2 linked regions of the Haloglycomyces albus DSM 45210 genome follow. The protein of the gene in region 1 interacts with the protein of each later gene in a pairwise test. Links are inferred from orthologs where the notes say so. Each region holds a gene or a part of one and is shown on either strand. Other genes may lie near its edges.

Region 1 (8,635 bases):
TCCCACAGAACCCAATTCCTGCCACAGCCGCGGAAGATCACTGTCCGCCGTCACACACCGGACGGACCAACCCGCTTCCCGCAGTCGCGCCCAACCCCGGTTGGTGCCCTGGGCGCAGAATGCGATCCGGTCACCGCCGCCTGTTGCCGTGGCGGCGACCAATTGAGCTTCTTCGTCGGTGATGTCGCCCAGGAAGGCCACGAGTGACACTCCTTCTCGCATTGCTTCGGTCAATTCGAAAACCGCGTTCCACGAAGCCGTGCCGTGGTGATCATTATCCTCGACGGTGGCCAAGTGTCGCAAGATGGCCGGAGAGGTGCCGCCCGGTACGACAGCGCCGTTGGCGAGGAGATCTGGTACTTTTCCGTTGCCGGCCAAGCAGGCCGCTACCGAGGCGCAGGCACTCACCATCCATTCGAAGACGGGACCGTTGGAGTCCGTTCCGAACGCCTCGGCCCGAGTGTCCAGCCACAGGACCGCGCTCTTCTCCCAGGTCTGCTCCTCACGTCGCACCATGAGTTCGCCCCGACGGGCGCTGGACTTCCAATGCACGCGACGGAGATCATCACCTCTGCGGTATTCGCGAACCGCGATATCGTCGTCGCCGCTGACGGCGATGTGACTCGAGCTGGTACCCGTGTTGAATCCGCTTCCACCGACGAGCGAGCGACCGCGCAGAGCCTGCAAACGAGGGGTAACGACCAGATCGTCCATGACCGGCGTTACCGAGGTGTGCTTCACCATTCCAAAGGGATCGCTCACGCGGGTTCGGATGGGGCCGAGTGGAAAGATTCCGCGTCGTTGAGCCTGGAGTGAATAGTTCATGCGAGTCGCCGACCTGGCGGGCAAGCGCTCGACGATCAGGCGTGGCGACTCGTGTAGCCGGGGTGGCAGGCGGTCTTCCAACAATACGGTGGTGGAGGCGGTACGTCCGTCGTTGTGGATGTCAATGCCGATTGTGGTGGATTCATCGATTGATACCTGGGTCGGATGGAGAGAGCGTTCAAATCGCAGGTGGGGCCGGCGAAAGACCATTACCGCCCATACGAACAGAGGCAGAGTACAGAGGAACGCTCCGATCAGTGCCAGGTCCCGCTCTCCGATCACGAAGGCGGCGGAGATGAGAAGTATCCCCATCCCGAGTAGCGCGAGTCCCCTTCGGGTGATCCACACGGTCCCTCCCGGTTCTCGGATCTGAGTGGAAACGCCGCAATTCCAGCGTTCGGTCGGTTCAGCTACGTTGCAGAGGAATACGGTTCACGATTTCGCGGCAGATCGTGTCCGCCTTGAGGCCCGCCACCGACGCTTCCGTCGTCAGGACGAGGCGGTGAGCGATGACCGGACCCATGAGGTACTGAATGTCGTCGGGTATGACGTAGTGCCGTCCCTGCAACGCCGCCCATACACGGGCACACCGCAAAAGCTGCAGACTGGCGCGTGGGCTCGCGCCGAGGCGGATCTCTTTGGCACGTCGGGTGGCGTTGACGAGGCTGACGGTATATTGTTTCAGTTCGTCGACGACGTGGACGTGGCGTGCGGCTTCGGTCATACGCACCACGGTCACGGCGTCGCACACAGGTCGAAGGGACCGAAGGGGATTGTCCACGCCGTGTTTATCGAGGATACCCACCTCGGTTGCCGTATCCGGGTATCCCAGTGACAGGCGAGCCGTAAAGCGGTCGCGCTGCGCTTCCGGCAGCGGATACGTTCCCTCCATGTCGATGGGGTTCTGCGTGGCAATGACCATGAACGGTGATGTCAAGGGGTGCGTTGTGCCGTCGACGGTCACCTGACGCTCTTCCATGCATTCCAGAAGGGCGGATTGAGTCTTGGGGCTGGCGCGGTTGATCTCGTCGCCGATGACCAAATGGGAGAAGACGGCTCCCTCTTTGAACACGAATTCACGCTTGTCCTGATCGTAAACGCTCACTCCGGTGACGTCGCTGGGGAGTAGATCCGGGGTGAATTGGATGCGGTTGACATCGCATTCGATTGATGCCGCCAGAGCTTTGGCCAGCTGGGTCTTGCCGACTCCCGGAACGTCCTCGAGGAGCAGGTGGCCCTCGGCGAGAAGAACGGTGAAAGCGAGACTTATCGAGCTGCGTTTTCCGCTGATGACACTTTCAATATTGTCGATGACACGGTCGGCCATCGATCGGAAGGCAGTGAAGTCGACGGACGCGGTGGACGGTGACACCAAGAGGCCTCCGGGGGGTATGGGGACGGTCTGATCGTGGTTCACGTTATCACGGCGATCGTCTCAGGTGAGGCTCGCTTGAGCACGGTATCCCCCAGGTCGGCGAGTCCCGGAAATCGGCGCGCCGTCGTATCGGATTTCCAATCGCGGGGAGTATGGGCTATACTGGCGACATGCGTATTCGGAGATTCAACCTCCTCCTTACCTAGCCGTGTTGCACTGAACTGTTCGCAACACGGCTGCCCCGGTCTGCGGGGCTTTTTTTGTGCCTAAAATCAGTCGCCGTTTCAGGCCATGAACGATGAACGGATATCAGAATCATGAGTGAACCTAAACACCGTTATGACGCCGGGTTGGCCGGCGAGATCGAGCCGCGCTGGCAGGATTATTGGGAGAACGAAGCCACCTTCGACACCCCGAACCCGGCGGGGTCGTTGGCCGATTCACAACATCCTCGTGCCGATGCCCCAAAGAAGTTTGTTATGGACATGTTCCCGTTCCCTTCGGGGGCGGGTTTGCACGTCGGTCATCCCCTGGGGTACATAGCCACCGACGTGTACTCGCGTTACCTGCGCATGGCGGGTTACAACGTTCTGCACCCGATGGGGTACGACTCCTTTGGACTGCCGACGGAACAGTATGCGGTGACCTCCGGGCGTCAGCCGGCCGAAATCACCGCCGAAAACATCGATCGTTACCGGGCGCAGTTGCGACGGATCGGGATGGGCTATGACAATCGTCGCGAGTTCGCCACTTCGGATCCGTCGTTCTATAAATGGACCCAGTGGGTCTTTCTGCAGATCTTCAATTCCTATTACGACGAACGGGCCGATGCGGCTCGCCCGATCGAAGAGTTGATCGAGCAGTTCGAACAGGGGCGTCGGTCGGTTCCCGGGGAACGCGAATGGGACGATCTGAGTGCGGTGGAGCGCCGCCGGATCATCGATGAGCACCGGTTGGCCTATGTCACCGAAGCGCCGGTGAACTGGTGCCCCGGTCTGGGGACGGTGCTGTCCAATGAAGAGGTCACCGCTGACGGGCGCAGTGAGCGCGGTAATTTCCCCGTCTTCACCCGCAAACTGAAGCAGTGGATGATGCGGATTACGGCCTATTCGGAGCGTCTGCTGCGCGACCTGGAGATTCTGGAGTGGCCGGAGTCGATCAAGATTATGCAGCGCAATTGGATCGGAAAATCCGAAGGCGCCTTCATCGACTTCTCGACCTATGCCGGCGACATCAGGGTCTTCACCACCCGCCCCGACACCTTGTGGGGCTCCACCTATATGGTGTTGGCTCCCGAGCATGAACTGGTCGATTCGCTGACCGCCGAATCGTGGCCGGCGGGCATTCCGTCGGAATGGACCGGAGGCTATGAGACGCCGGGCGCCGCGATAGCGGCGTACCGGGCGGAAGCGGCGCGGAAGACGGATGTGGAGCGTCAGGCCGACGCCAAGGACAAGACCGGTGTGTTCATCGGTGGGTATGCGACCAATCCGGTGAACGGTGAACAGATCCCCGTCTTCATCGCCGATTACGTTCTGGCCGGTTATGGGACGGGCGCGATCATGGCCGTTCCGGCACACGATGATCGTGACTTCGCGTTCGCGCGGGCGTTTGACATTCCCATTCGACAGGTCGTGTCGGACGGTACGGATTGGGACGGGTCCGCCGCGCTGACCGATACCGAGTCCGGAGTGGTGGTCAACTCCGACATTCTGGACGGATTGAACGTCGAAGCGGCGAAGCGTCGGATCATCGATTGGTTGAGCGAGCACGGTCGGGGCGAAGGTACGACGACCTACCGACTGCGGGATTGGCTGTTCAGTCGGCAACGGTACTGGGGCGAGCCGTTCCCCATCGTCTACGACGAGTCCGGATTGCCGGTGGCGGTTCCGGAGGAGCAATTGCCGGTAACGCTGCCGGAGATGGACGATTTCAGCCCGGCCACCTTTGCCGCCGACGATGTGACCTCCGCTCCGGAACCACCGTTGGGTCGAGCCAAGGACTGGGTCACGGTGGAGATGGACCTGGGTGACGGAACCAAAACCTACACGCGCGAATTGAACACCATGCCCAACTGGGCGGGGTCCTCCTGGTACGAACTGCGTTACACCGATCCGAGCAATCCCGATCAGGTTGCCGATTCGGAGAATGAATCGTATTGGATGGGGCCGCAGGAGAACGTTCCGAGCGGCGGAGTCGACCTGTACGTCGGCGGAGCCGAACATGCGGTACTGCATTTGTTGTACGCGCGTTTTTGGCACAAGGTTCTGTACGACCTGGGGCATGTGTCGAGCCCGGAACCGTTCGCGCGTCTGTTCAACCAGGGCTACATTCAGGCCTACGCCTATACCGACGCCCGCGGGGTGTACGTTCCCGCTCATGAGGTGGAGGAACGCGATGGTCGTTACTTCCATCAAGGCGAAGAGGTCAAGCGGGAATACGGCAAGATGGGCAAGTCGTTGAAGAACGTGGTGACTCCGGACGAGATCTGTCGTGACTACGGTGCCGACACGTTCCGGGTCTATGAGATGTCCATGGGCCCCTTGGAAGTGTCGAAGCCTTGGGAGACGCGCGCGATCGTGGGCTCGTATCGATTCCTGCAGCGTCTGTGGCGGAACATCGTCGATGAGGAGACCGGCGACATCAAGGTGGTTGACGCGGAGGCGGACGAAGAGACGCTGAAGGCGATGCACCAGGCCGTCAAGGGAGTTCGCGACGACTACTTCAACCTGCGGATGAACACCGCGGTGGCCAAGTTGATCACCTTCAACAATCATTTGGTCGGCCTGACGCGACTGCCTCGTGCCGTGGCGGAGACGATGGTGCAGTTGACCGCCCCAATGGCTCCGCATATCTGTGAGGAACTGTGGCGGCGTCTGGGACACACGGGCACGATCGCGTATGTGGACTTCCCGGTCGCCGATGAGAATTACTTGGTGGAAGATACGGTGACCTACCCCGTTCAGGTGAACGGCAAGGTCCGGAGCCGCATCGAAGTGGCCACCGACGCCGAACGCGATGCGATCGAGGCCGCGGCACTGGCCGACGAAAAAATCCAGTCCTCGGTGAACGGTAAGGAGGTCAAGAAGGTGATCGTGGTTCCCAACCGCATGGTTTCGGTTGTGGTGGCGGGATAGTCATGTCACCGTCGCTATGAGCTTTACCGATGGTCCAGGGGTTTCGATGGGTGGAATCCCTGGACCATCGGTGTTTGAGAACGTCCTGCTTGCCGGGTAGTGGGGACCGTTTCAACCTGAAGGCATGACGGACAAGCGGGCCCGGTGTGATCGAATGACGGAGGGGTTCGGCACCGTGCCGGAATCGGATTCTGTCGTTTTTAACGACGCAATTGTGCCAGTATGACCGCATGTTGCGTGAATCGACGAAGCGATGGAAAATACCCGGACTCGCATTGCCGGCGGGTCGTTCGTGGTTCAGTGCCTTTCGCACATTGAAGCTGTGGTTGGCCGCCGCCGCAGTCGTATTGGTGGCGTTGACCGTGGCGGCCGCGTTGTATTCGCCTCTATTCGCGATTAAGAACATTCGGGTGGAGGGCGCGCACTTTGTCGATGTGGACGAAATTCGGCGCATCGCCGGACCCCATAAGGACGAGAATCTTTTTCGTTTTGACGCTTCGGGTTTGGCCGAGGAATTGGTGCGTCTCCCGGAGGTGAAATCGGTCGAAATAGTTCGGAGCGTTCCCGATTCCGTAGCGATCGAGGTCATGGAACGTCGGCCCTACTTTGCCGTGCGAGACGACGACGGTTATATCATGGCTGATGATCAAGGTGTTGCCTTTGCGACCGTTGACAACACGGCAGAAGTACAGTGGATGGTTGAAATTGACGACCTTTCAATTCTGGAGAAAGTAGCGGTGCCCCTTCGGGAAATTTTGACCGAACTCCCCACATCGATTGCTTCGCAGGTAGAAACTGTTCATGTGACCTCCCTTGAGGCAACCACATTGAAATTGACCGACAGGCGCGTTATACGCTGGGGAGATGACAGTGAGAATGAGATGAAGTCTCGAGTTTCTCTGGCGTTGTTGCAACAAGGGCATCATGAGATTGATGTCAGCGCTCCGCGTGCGCCGACGATAAGTTAGCGTTAAAGAGCGTAGGCTATGAAATTCTAGAACAGATACGTCCAGCGAGAGGGAAGGGCTCAACGCGATGACAGCACCGCATAACTACCTCGCAGTCATCAAAGTCGTCGGTATTGGAGGTGGCGGCGTCAACGCGGTCAACCGCATGATCGAAGCTGGACTCAAAGGAGTTGAGTTTATCGCGATCAACACCGACGCACAGGCATTGCTTATGAGCGATGCCGATGTGAAGCTCGATGTGGGTCGTGAATTGACTCGAGGCCTTGGGGCCGGAGCCAATCCCGAAGTCGGGGCAAAGGCGTGCGAGGACCACCGCGATGAAATCGAAGAAGTCCTCAAGGGTGCCGACATGGTATTCGTAACCTGCGGTGAAGGTGGTGGAACCGGAACCGGTGGGGCACCGGTCATCGCCAACATCGCCCGCAAGGCCGGGGCGTTGACGATAGGCGTCGTGACACGTCCGTTCGCATTCGAGGGCAAACGCCGGCAGACCCAGGCGGTCACCGGAATAGAGGATCTACGGTCCGAATGCGACACACTGATCGTCATTCCCAATGATCGTCTTCTGCACCTGGGTGATCGTGGAATATCCATGATGGATGCATTCCGTCTTGCCGACCAGGTTCTACTCTCAGGTGTTCAGGGAATAACAGATCTGATTACCACCCCAGGCCTGATCAACCTGGACTTCGCCGACGTCAAGAGCGTCATGAGTGGGGCGGGATCGGCCCTCATGGGCATAGGCTCGGCGAGAGGGGAGAATCGCGCTGTCGAAGCGGCGAGGGCGGCCATCGAGTCGCCCCTGCTGGAACAGAGCATGGAAGGCGCACAAGGCGTACTGCTGTCGATCGCCGGAGGTTCGGATCTAGGTCTCTTCGAGATCAACGATGCCGCCGAACTGGTCAGCGACTGCGCGCACGCCGACGCCAACATCATCTTCGGAGCCGTCATCGATGACGCTCTCGGGGAGGAAACCCGGGTCACGGTCATCGCCGCCGGATTCGACAGCGAGGACGATCAATTCGAGATCGCGGAGCCCAAGCGGCTCTCCATTTCCGACTCCTCGGAATCCGGATCGGATTCCTCAGGTGGCGAAAGCGACTCCCGTTCCGACTCCAATCCGTCGAACACGCCCGAACCGCGTAAGGTTCTCTTTGATGACGTCGATGTACCCGACTTTCTCAAAAACGGATCCTAAACGAACCGAAGCACTACGATCCAGCCTGGCCGAAGCGCAACGTGACGTTCACGCCGCCTGCCGCCAGGCGGATCGTGCGCCCGATGAAGTCCGGATCATCGCGGTCACGAAAACGCACCCCCCGGAAGACGCCGCCACCCTAGTAGACATCGGTCAGATCGACCTGGGAGAGAACAAGGCCCAGGAAGGCACTCCCAAAGCCGAACAATTGCGAACCTGGGACCGTACGCCACGCTGGCACTTTCTGGGCCAGCTGCAACGCAACAAAGTGCGCAGCGTGGTGTCGTGGGCCGATTGGATTCACTCGGTCGATCGAACTCGCCTCGTCGATGCCGTCGACCGGGCCGCCGTCGACCGGGAAATTTCGATCTGCCTCCAGGTCAACCTGAACTCCGAATCCGGCCGAGGCGGAGTCCTCCCCGGTGATTTGGAAGCGCTCGCGGAACATGCCGCCGCGTGTTCGAACCTGCGAGTACGCGGAGTCATGGCGGTGGCCCCCCTGGAATGGGAATCAGAACGTGCCTTCGAACGCTTGGCGGATATGTCCCGCGTCGTTCGCCGGGTGGTACCTGACGCAAGTGAGATCTCAGCGGGAATGACCGACGATTTCACCACAGCGATCGAATACGGGTCGACGATGGTTCGCCTGGGAAGTAAGATCCTGGGCCGTCGCCACGGTCGATGAGCTTACCCCCGTGTGGAGACGGTACAGGGGAGGACTTCTGTCACCTACGATCCTGATGGGGTACGTAAGTTCCGCTCATCTATTGTGTTGGTGTGACGCAATATTGCGTAACGGTGCCACCATGTGCTGAACAATCGACACAAAAGCGTCTTTTCCGAGCTGGGCCGAGTTAGGATTGATCTGGGCATGACCAAGCGATATACCCTGTTCGGAACTCGCCCAGCGGGGTAGATCGTCTCGCAGGCCGGCTCTGGGTGGACGCTGCGGTGTATTAAGTGGGAGGAGCTCAACTATGGGGGCAATGCGGAAAGCCGGCGTATGGCTCGGGCTTATCGAAGAAGAGGAACAGGCACGGCGCAGGACGATGTCAGAGGATGTCGACGAATTCGCCGAGGAAGAGCCTGAACCACAGCCGGTGCGTCGCGCTCCACGGCGAATTGAGCGTAC
Region 2 (8,219 bases), 480 kb from region 1 along the record:
GAACCGTCCATTCCAGGAAGGCAGTGAATCCACCCGGCATTATCTCAGTTCCTTCACAATGCGAACACTCCTCGATTATTGGCAATGGTTGTCGATAATAATACTGAGAGTATCGCTTTGATCGGAACTCGGTGCCCCACTGTGGACGATACGAATCACCCTCCAGCTTTACGCTGCGAACTGTTTTGGCCTACGGGGCAGGTTCAAACTCGAGGAAACATGTGGTACTCTTCATATTGTTGAGATCCATACGGGTTTCAACCTGGCTCAGGGAATGAAAAAGTTCTGGTTTCCTTTCTGTTTCCTTGCTGATGTGCGAGTGGCATTGATTGTCACTTGTGGTGGTGTTCTAAAGAGCCAGCGAAGGGATCGCGATTGGGTGTTGCGCGATCCCTTTTTCAAGCGCCCAAACGACGATCAGGAAACGTCCCGCAGTCCTCGTGACTCCGCCTCGTGCGCCTGATAGCTACGCAGCCAGACGTCGAACCGCACCGCGTCCATCGGGCGTGCGAAATGCCAGCCTTGGGCGATGTGACAGCCCCAGCTGCGCAGAAGATCGCGAGTCGAGTCGTCCTCAACTCCCTCGGCTACCACATTGAGATCAAGTGCCTTCGCCAAATCGATCGTCGACGAGACGATCGCGGCGTCGTCGCTGTCTTCAGTCAGGTTGGAGACAAAAAGGCGATCGATTTTGATTTCGCTGACCGGCAGACGTCTCAAATGCTGCATGGAGGAAAAACCCGTGCCAAAGTCGTCCAGACTGATCTGCACGCCGATGTCGGCGATCTTCTCTACGTTTCCCACCACCCGGCGTGGGTCGTCCATCAACGCGCTTTCGGTGATTTCCAGGCGCAGTTTACCGGCTTCCACCCCAAGTTCCTTCACACGCCCGGTCAGATAGTCGGTGAACTCGGCCGACTGCAGATCACGCACGCTCACATTGACCGCCATGCCGAGGTCGAATCCGTCGCGCTCCCACTCTTTCATCTGGCGTAGAGCAATCTCGACCACCCGTTCGGTCAACATACGCATGACCGAGGACTGTTCCGCTGCCGCGATCAATTCCGAAGGCTGGACGTGTCCTCGAGTGGGGTGGGTATATCGCAAGAGAGCTTCGGCCCCCACCACTCGCCCGTCGCGCAAGTCGATCTGAGGCTGGTAGAACAGTTCGACACCGGGGGTCCCACTACTTTCCAAAGCGCGACGTAGATCGGCGAGCAGGGTGATCCGCTCCGGCGAGGGATGGTCGAAGTCCGGAGTGTACCGCGTATACGTCGACGACCGTCGTTTGGCTTCGTACAGAGCTATATCGGCGTGCTGCAGAACGGTGTCGAAACCGTCACCGTCATCCGGGTAAACCGCGACCCCGACCGATCCGTCCACTTCAACGCTGAACTCACCCAATGAAATGGGAGCGTCCAAGGCGCCCTTCACGGCCCGAGCGCATTCCATCGGGTCGGTCATACCGTCCAGTTCCGACCACGCAAAGGCGAATTCGTCCCCACCGTGACGGGCCAACAATTTGCCCGGCACGTTCTCATTCACGAAACGCTGGGCGAGTTCACGCAGCACACGATCCCCGATGCCGTGTCCCAAGGCGTTGTTGATCTCGGAGAACCGGTCGACGTCGAGAACGACCACCGCTACTGCGGTCTCGGTCTCGGCGGCGTCCAGCAGCTTTCGTTCACACTCGCTTTGAAAGCCACGACGGTTGAGTAGACCGGTCAAGCTGTCGGTTTCGGCCTCACGTTCTCGCTGCGCCATGACGCGCAGGAGATAATGCAGGCCGAAAAGGGGAAGAGCCACGGTGACGACCATCCATACCGAGGTCGTGGCGGCCAAGGCGATGACCGGCGCGACGACGATCAGGAGCGAACGGAGTTTCCACTCTCCCTTCACCCACTTAACCCAATGACTCAACCAGCTGCCGCCCAGGCGAAGGGTCAACGCGCCGGAAACAAAGCTGTAACTGACGACCGACCACACCGCTCCGGAAGCGATAAGAGCGAGAATATGTGAGGGAGTATTGAGCCAGGTCGCACCACCTGCGAGCCAGTTCCAGACCACGGCCGCGGCAATGAGAGCCAGCGTGGTTTGACTCAAGTTGAACAGGGCCCGCAGCAGCGAAGATCGAACTCGAAAACCCACGATCGATATAGCGATCGCCTGCACGACCAGAGCCGGAATCAATCCCCAGGTAGCCAGCAGGGCAAGGACAAAGGATATCGAGACCAGGGAAGCGGCGGTACTGTGGATACCGCGCCATCGCAAAGGGTCGAATTCCGAAACAACGGCCACTACCGCGCACACGACGAAGGCCGCGGAGGCCGGCTGCAGGGCGGCCCAACTCGCATCGAGTGACAGGAGCGTCACGCCGACACCGAGAGCGGCGCCGATCCCCACCACGGCGAGATACAGGTAGTAGCGCCCGGGACTGTCGCTGGGCGCGGTATTCCGCATCAAGGTGGTCGCCATTTCTCCTCCTGCTGAACTCGTTCAAGTGCAGCCTTATTCGAAACCTCGCCGAGCCTACTGAGGAACACCCGGAACCCTTTGTAGGCGGACGGCATCGCCGAATAAGCTATTCACGGTATTTTCTTGTCTCCCTTATAAACACCACACTCACGACCAAACCCTTCCAGTGAGTTACGAAATAGTAACAATTGCAGCCATTTATAATGGTGAAGAGATATTATTATTTAATATGTCACATAGCGAATTTCAGACTACAACGACTCCGGGAAAAAACCACGCAAAACGATTGGAGTTGCGCGCGCCGACTCCAATCGTTACAATTTTGTTATCTTAGTGTTCCTTACTCGACTCCGGACTCGAGCAATCCGTCGAATCCGTCTGAGTCAACCACCGGCACACCGAGTTTCAGCGCCTTATCGTACTTCGAACCCGCTGATTCCCCTGCCACAACCACTGACGTCTTTTTCGATACCGACGAGGTCACCTTACCGCCACGCGCCTTCACCGCAGCGGCCGCACTGTCACGCGTATAGCCTTCCAGCGCTCCGGTAATAACGACGGTCGCGCCCGCCAAGGTTTGGGAGAGGCCACTGCCTTCGGTCTCAACGTCTTCACGCATTCGCACGCCGGCCGTACGCCAACAGTCCACAATATTACGATGCCAATCGACGGAAAACCATTCTTTAATTGCGGCGGCGATGGTGGGACCGACGCCGTCGATATCGGCAAGTTCCGCCTCATCCGCCTCCATCATCTTCTGAATGTCACCGAAGTATTCTGTCAATGCCTGCGCGGAAACCGGCCCCACATGGCGAATTGACAGAGCGTTGACCACACGCCAGAGGTTCTGTTCTTTTGCCTTTTCCAAATTGTCGAGCATTTGAATCGTCGTTTTCTTCGGCTCGCCCGTCTTGGTGGCGAAATAGGTGACGACCTTTTCGTTGCCCTCGGCGTCGTGCTTGGGCAAACCGGTATCGGGATCGCGTACCACGGTTTGAATGGGAAGCAGATCTTCCATACGAAGCGCGAACACTCCCGATTCATCGTCCAATACGCGCTGACTCGGATCCAACGGCTGTACCAGGGCCGCGCACGCCACATACCCCATACCGTCGACGTCGAAACACGAACGACCGGAAAGGAAGGCCAAACGCTCCCGCAGTTGCCCAGGGCACGACTGGGCGTTGGGGCAACGCAGATCCACATCCCCTTCAGCGGCAGGCGCCAGCGCGGTACCGCATTCGGGACAGGCCTCCGGCATTTCGAAGTCTCTCTCGTTTCCGGTACGGACCTGAGTAACCGGCCCGACCACTTCCGGAATCACGTCGCCGGCCTTCCGCACGACAACGAGATCGCCGATGAGAACCCCCTTGGCACGCACCTGGTCAGCATTGTGCAAGGTCGCAAACTCGACCTCGGAGCCGGCCACCCGAACCGGAGCCAGAACCGCGTACGGAGTCGCTCTTCCGGTACGCCCGATCGAGACTTTGACGTCCAGCAGCCGGGTATTGACCTCTTCGGGCGGGTACTTGTACGCCACCGCCCAGCGCGGGGCACGCGCGGTAGCACCGAGACGCTCCTGAGACGCGATGTCATCGATCTTCACCACGATTCCGTCGATCTCATGAATCAGACTGTGGCGGTTGTCCCCATAATGATCAATGTAATCGAATACCTCAGAAACGGAGTCCACGAGTTTCCAGTAAGGACTGGTCGGGATACCCCAGCTGTCGAGTGCACGATACGAATGCGACTGGCCGTCGGGTTCGAACCCCACATGCTCCCCGATGCCGTGTGCGATGAAGCTGAGCGGGCGGGAAGCGGTGACGGTGGCGTCCTTCTGCCGCAGGGAACCGGCGGCGGCATTGCGCGGGTTGGCGAAAACCGGACCGTCCACCTCGACCTGATGGGCGTTCAAAGCTTCGAAATCCTCGACGGCAATGTAGACCTCTCCCCTCACCTCGAGGCGCTCGGGAACCGGGTAATCACCGTCGGAGACCAGTCGTTGCGGCACCGCGCCGATCGTAGCGACATTGGCGGTAACGTCTTCGCCCGTCACACCGTCACCGCGCGTCGCCGCCGAGGTCAACCGCCCTTTGATATACAACAGATCCACGGCCAAACCGTCGATCTTCACCTCGCAGAGATACCGCGCGTCGGGAACGTGCGGCGTGACTCGATCGGCCCAAGCCCGCACCTCCGACTGTTCAAAGACGTCGTCGAGACTGAGCATTTTCTGCGGATGGCGCACTGGAGCGAAGGCGGTGGAGTAGGTACCCACCCGCTGACTGGGTGAATCGGCGTTGACCAACTCGGGAAACGCGGTTTCCAGCTCGATCAGTTCATGCATCAATCGGTCAAAAGCGGCGTCCGAAACCGTGGGGGCGTCGTCGACGTAGTAGCGACGACGGTGTTCGGTGATCTCGGCAGCAAGCTCCTCATGCCGTTCCTTGGCCTGTGTGAAGTCTTTTTCCTCGGCAGTCACCCCTCCATTGTGACATCAGGGTCCGACGGTCTCGCCTCGTTCCAGGCGGGTCGAACCCGGTATTCAATCAAGTCGATTCCGACAACTCGGGCACAAAAGGTCTCAGATTGACCGCCGCATCAGGCAATTCACGACCCTGCTAGGCTACTAGCCAAGCGGCTAGGATGCCGTCGGCGGCCACCCCATCGGCTACCGGTCGACATCCGAAGTCGACAACACTCACTTGCGAGAAGGAGTTCGCACCATGGCCGACAACACCTTCGCTCTCACCGGCGCCACGGTACTTCCGATTACCGGTGAGGCCGTCCCCAACGGAACCGTCGTGGTCGAAGACGGCGTCATCACCGCCGTCGGCGGCAGCGACACCTCGATTCCCTCCGGCACACCCACCCACGACGTCAACGGCAAATACGTCACCCCGGGCCTGGTCGACGCGCACACCCACCTGGGAGTACACGAAGAGGCCGCCGGAACGCAAGGCTCCGACGTCAACGAACTGACCGACCCCAATACCGCCGACGTTCGAGCTCTGGACGCCATCTTCCCCGCCGACATCGGATTCGACGACGCCCGCAGCGGCGGAGTTCTCACCGTCGGAATCATGCCCGGAAGCGGTAACATCGTCGGCGGTCAGGCCGTTGCGGTCAATACACACGGGCGAACCGTGGAAGAAATGCTTCTGCGTGAGCCCACCGGAGTGAAATCCGCCCTCGGCGAGAATCCCAAGCGCGTCTACGGCGGAAAGGACAAGAAGCCGTCCACCCGTCTCGGAAACGCCGCGATGTTGCGAAGCGCCTTCGTCGAGGCGGGCAATTACCTCGCCAAGATCGAAAACGCCGAGGACGAGAACACCGTCGAGCGCGATCTGCGCAATGAAATCATCGGCAAGGTACTCAAACGCGAGCTTCCCTGGCGACAGCATTCCCACCGTGCCGACGACATCGCCACCGCCATCCGAGTATCCGAAGAATTCGGCTACCGGCTCGTGATCGACCACGGCACCGAGGGCTACCTCATCGCCGACCTTCTGGCGGAGAAGAACATCCCCGTCGCCAACGGACCGCTCCTCACCTCCCGCAGCAAAATGGAGCTGCGCAATCGCACCCTGCGCGGCCCCGGACTACTGCATCAGGCGGGAGTCGAGGTTTCGATCATCACCGACCACCCGGTCATACCGATCAACCAGCTGATCACTCAGGTCATACTGTCGATCAAAGCCGGGCTTGACCGTGACTACGCTCTACGAACCGTCACCATCAACCCGGCGGCGATGATGGGCATCGACGACAAGGTCGGCTCCCTCGAATCCGGCAAACACGGCACCCTGTGCGTATGGTCCGGTGACCCACTGGACATTTACTCCGAAGTCGAGCGGGCCTTCATCAAGGGCACCGAAGTGGACACCTCCGGGGCCTAAAAAATCACACGGTCGTGCCCGGTCCGTCCCGGCACGGCCGTCAATTGTCCAGAGCCCGCCGCAACACTTCCGCCGTTTCGGTTGCCGTCTTCATCGCGGTCCTGGCTTCATGCGGTGCTCGACCGGCCAGCCCACAGCGCGGGGTCACCGTCGTTTGTGAAGCGATCAGGTCTTCGTTGAATCCCAGCATCGACCAGATTCGGCGCAAACGCGCGACCGGGACCTCGGTACGACGTTTCGGGTCGACCTCAACGGAAGCGTCGACCACACCGGCCAACAACGTCCGGCCCGAATCCAAGTACTCACCAATACGATCCAGGCCCTTTGCCTCTACGAATTCCGGCAGCGTCACATCTACGGCCGCCGCGCTCGCCCCACTGTCGGATACCGACTCCAGGTCGAAACCCGGTGCACAACAATGCAGTACGGTTTCCACTCCGACCGCCTCGATAACGTCGCGCAGGCGCGCCGTCACGACATCACGATCGATCGGGCGATAGAAACCCAGGCCGGACTCGTCACGTAGACGGCCCGACCGAACGGAGGGCAACGTTGGCTCATCCAATTGCAGCGACCATGTCGCTCCCGGGACGCGCTCTCGAAGCTGTTCCAGCAAACGTCCAAGGCCTTCCGCCAGGGATGCCGACACGTCGCGGACGGCCCCCGGATCGGCCACCATCGCGCCTCCCGAACGACGCCACAACTGCGAGGCGAGGGTCCACGGTCCGACCATCGTCACGCGCAGCGGTCCCGAATAATCGCTCCCGACCTCACCGAAGGCGTCCATGTCACGCTCCAGAAAATCGCGAGCGCGACTCAGATCCGTTCCCGGTCCGTCGGCAACCTGCCAGTAGCTTCCCCACCGTTGAAACGGCAGGTTCACCAGGGTCGCCACACCACGTCCGATCATCTCCGCGCCGACTCCCCGGTCGGGCAGTTCGGGTAGGTGTGGCCAGGTCAGCTCCCCCAGTACCAGGCGAGCGGCTTCATGCGGGTCGGTTCCGGGAAGCGATCCGATTCCCGTCGAGCTTCCTTTCGGCAGTTCAGACACCGGCACCCTCAAGTGATTCGGTCGATTCGATCGTTCCGGACGCCAATACCGCGTCGCCGTCGTCGGACGGTTCGTAGATCACCAGGGTTTGTCCGGTGGCGACTCCGTAGGCCGGTTCGTCGAGTTCGGCGGTCAGGCTGTCGTCGGTGACGGTGACGGTCGCCGGTACGGGCGCGCCGTGGGCGCGCAGCTGTACTTCGGCTCGGAACGGTTCGCTGCGCCGAGCGCTGAGCCAGACCGGCACCCCGGTGTGAATGCGTCCGATCCTGAGGGCGTCGCGCGGTCCGACTTCGACCTTGTTCTCCACCGGGGTGATGGAGAGAACGTAACGTGGTTTTCCGTCGGCGGCGGGGCGTTCCAGGCCGAGTCCGTGACGCTGCCCGATGGTGAACTGGTGAGCGCCGTCGTGGTTTCCGATGACGTCGCCGGTGGTGGAGTCCACGATGTCGCCTTCGCTGGTCCCAAGCTTCTTTTTGAGGAAGCCGGAGGTATCGCCGTTGGAGATGAAGCAGATGTCGTGGCTGTCGGGTTTGCGGGCGACGGCGAGGTCACGTTCCTCGGCTTCGGTACGAATGTCTGTTTTCAGAGTGTCGCCCAGAGGGAACATGGAATGTTCCAGCTGCACCGGGGTCAAGACACCGAGCACATAGGACTGGTCCTTGTCGGGGTCGATCGCGCGGCGTAGGAGGCCGTCGTCGCCCTTGCGGGCGTAGTGTCCGGTGACGACGGCATCGAAGCCAAGGGCGATGGCGCGGTCGAGCACGGCTTGGAACTTGATCTTCTCGTTGCAC

The links.
Region 2: the proteins of leuS (region 1) and ligA interact in binary tests that used the Escherichia coli proteins (3 or more experiments, as listed by UniProt). The link is inferred for Haloglycomyces albus DSM 45210 from one-to-one orthologs.

The regions. Positions count from the first base shown.
Region 1 is NZ_AZUQ01000001.1:2,167,308-2,175,942, forward strand. Bases 2,147-5,537 are described here. They hold leuS (leucine--tRNA ligase), read left to right. Parts: upstream 2,147-2,517; coding sequence 2,518-5,337; downstream 5,338-5,537. Other genes in these bases: HALAL_RS0110160 (AAA family ATPase), read right to left, coding at 2,147-2,152. In the rest of the region: HALAL_RS0110155 (DUF58 domain-containing protein), read right to left, coding at 1-1,173; more of HALAL_RS0110160, read right to left, coding at 1,232-2,146; HALAL_RS0110170 (cell division protein FtsQ/DivIB), read left to right, coding at 5,664-6,305; cell division protein FtsZ, read left to right, coding at 6,373-7,503; HALAL_RS0110180 (YggS family pyridoxal phosphate-dependent enzyme), read left to right, coding at 7,463-8,188; HALAL_RS19195 (cell division protein SepF), read left to right, coding at 8,481-8,635.
Region 2 is NZ_AZUQ01000001.1:2,641,941-2,650,159, reverse strand. What follows is about bases 2,389-5,363. They hold ligA (NAD-dependent DNA ligase LigA), read right to left. Parts: upstream 4,961-5,363; coding sequence 2,816-4,960; downstream 2,389-2,815. Other genes in these bases: HALAL_RS0112265 (amidohydrolase), read left to right, coding at 5,205-5,363; HALAL_RS0112275 (putative bifunctional diguanylate cyclase/phosphodiesterase), read right to left, coding at 2,389-2,475. Also shown: HALAL_RS0112280 (ZIP family metal transporter), read right to left, coding at 1-40; more of HALAL_RS0112275, read right to left, coding at 418-2,388; more of HALAL_RS0112265, read left to right, coding at 5,364-6,377; HALAL_RS0112260 (uroporphyrinogen decarboxylase/cobalamine-independent methonine synthase family protein), read right to left, coding at 6,418-7,428; tRNA 2-thiouridine(34) synthase MnmA, read right to left, coding at 7,421-8,219. UniProt on the Escherichia coli protein: DNA ligase that catalyzes the formation of phosphodiester linkages between 5'-phosphoryl and 3'-hydroxyl groups in double-stranded DNA using NAD as a coenzyme and as the energy source for the reaction.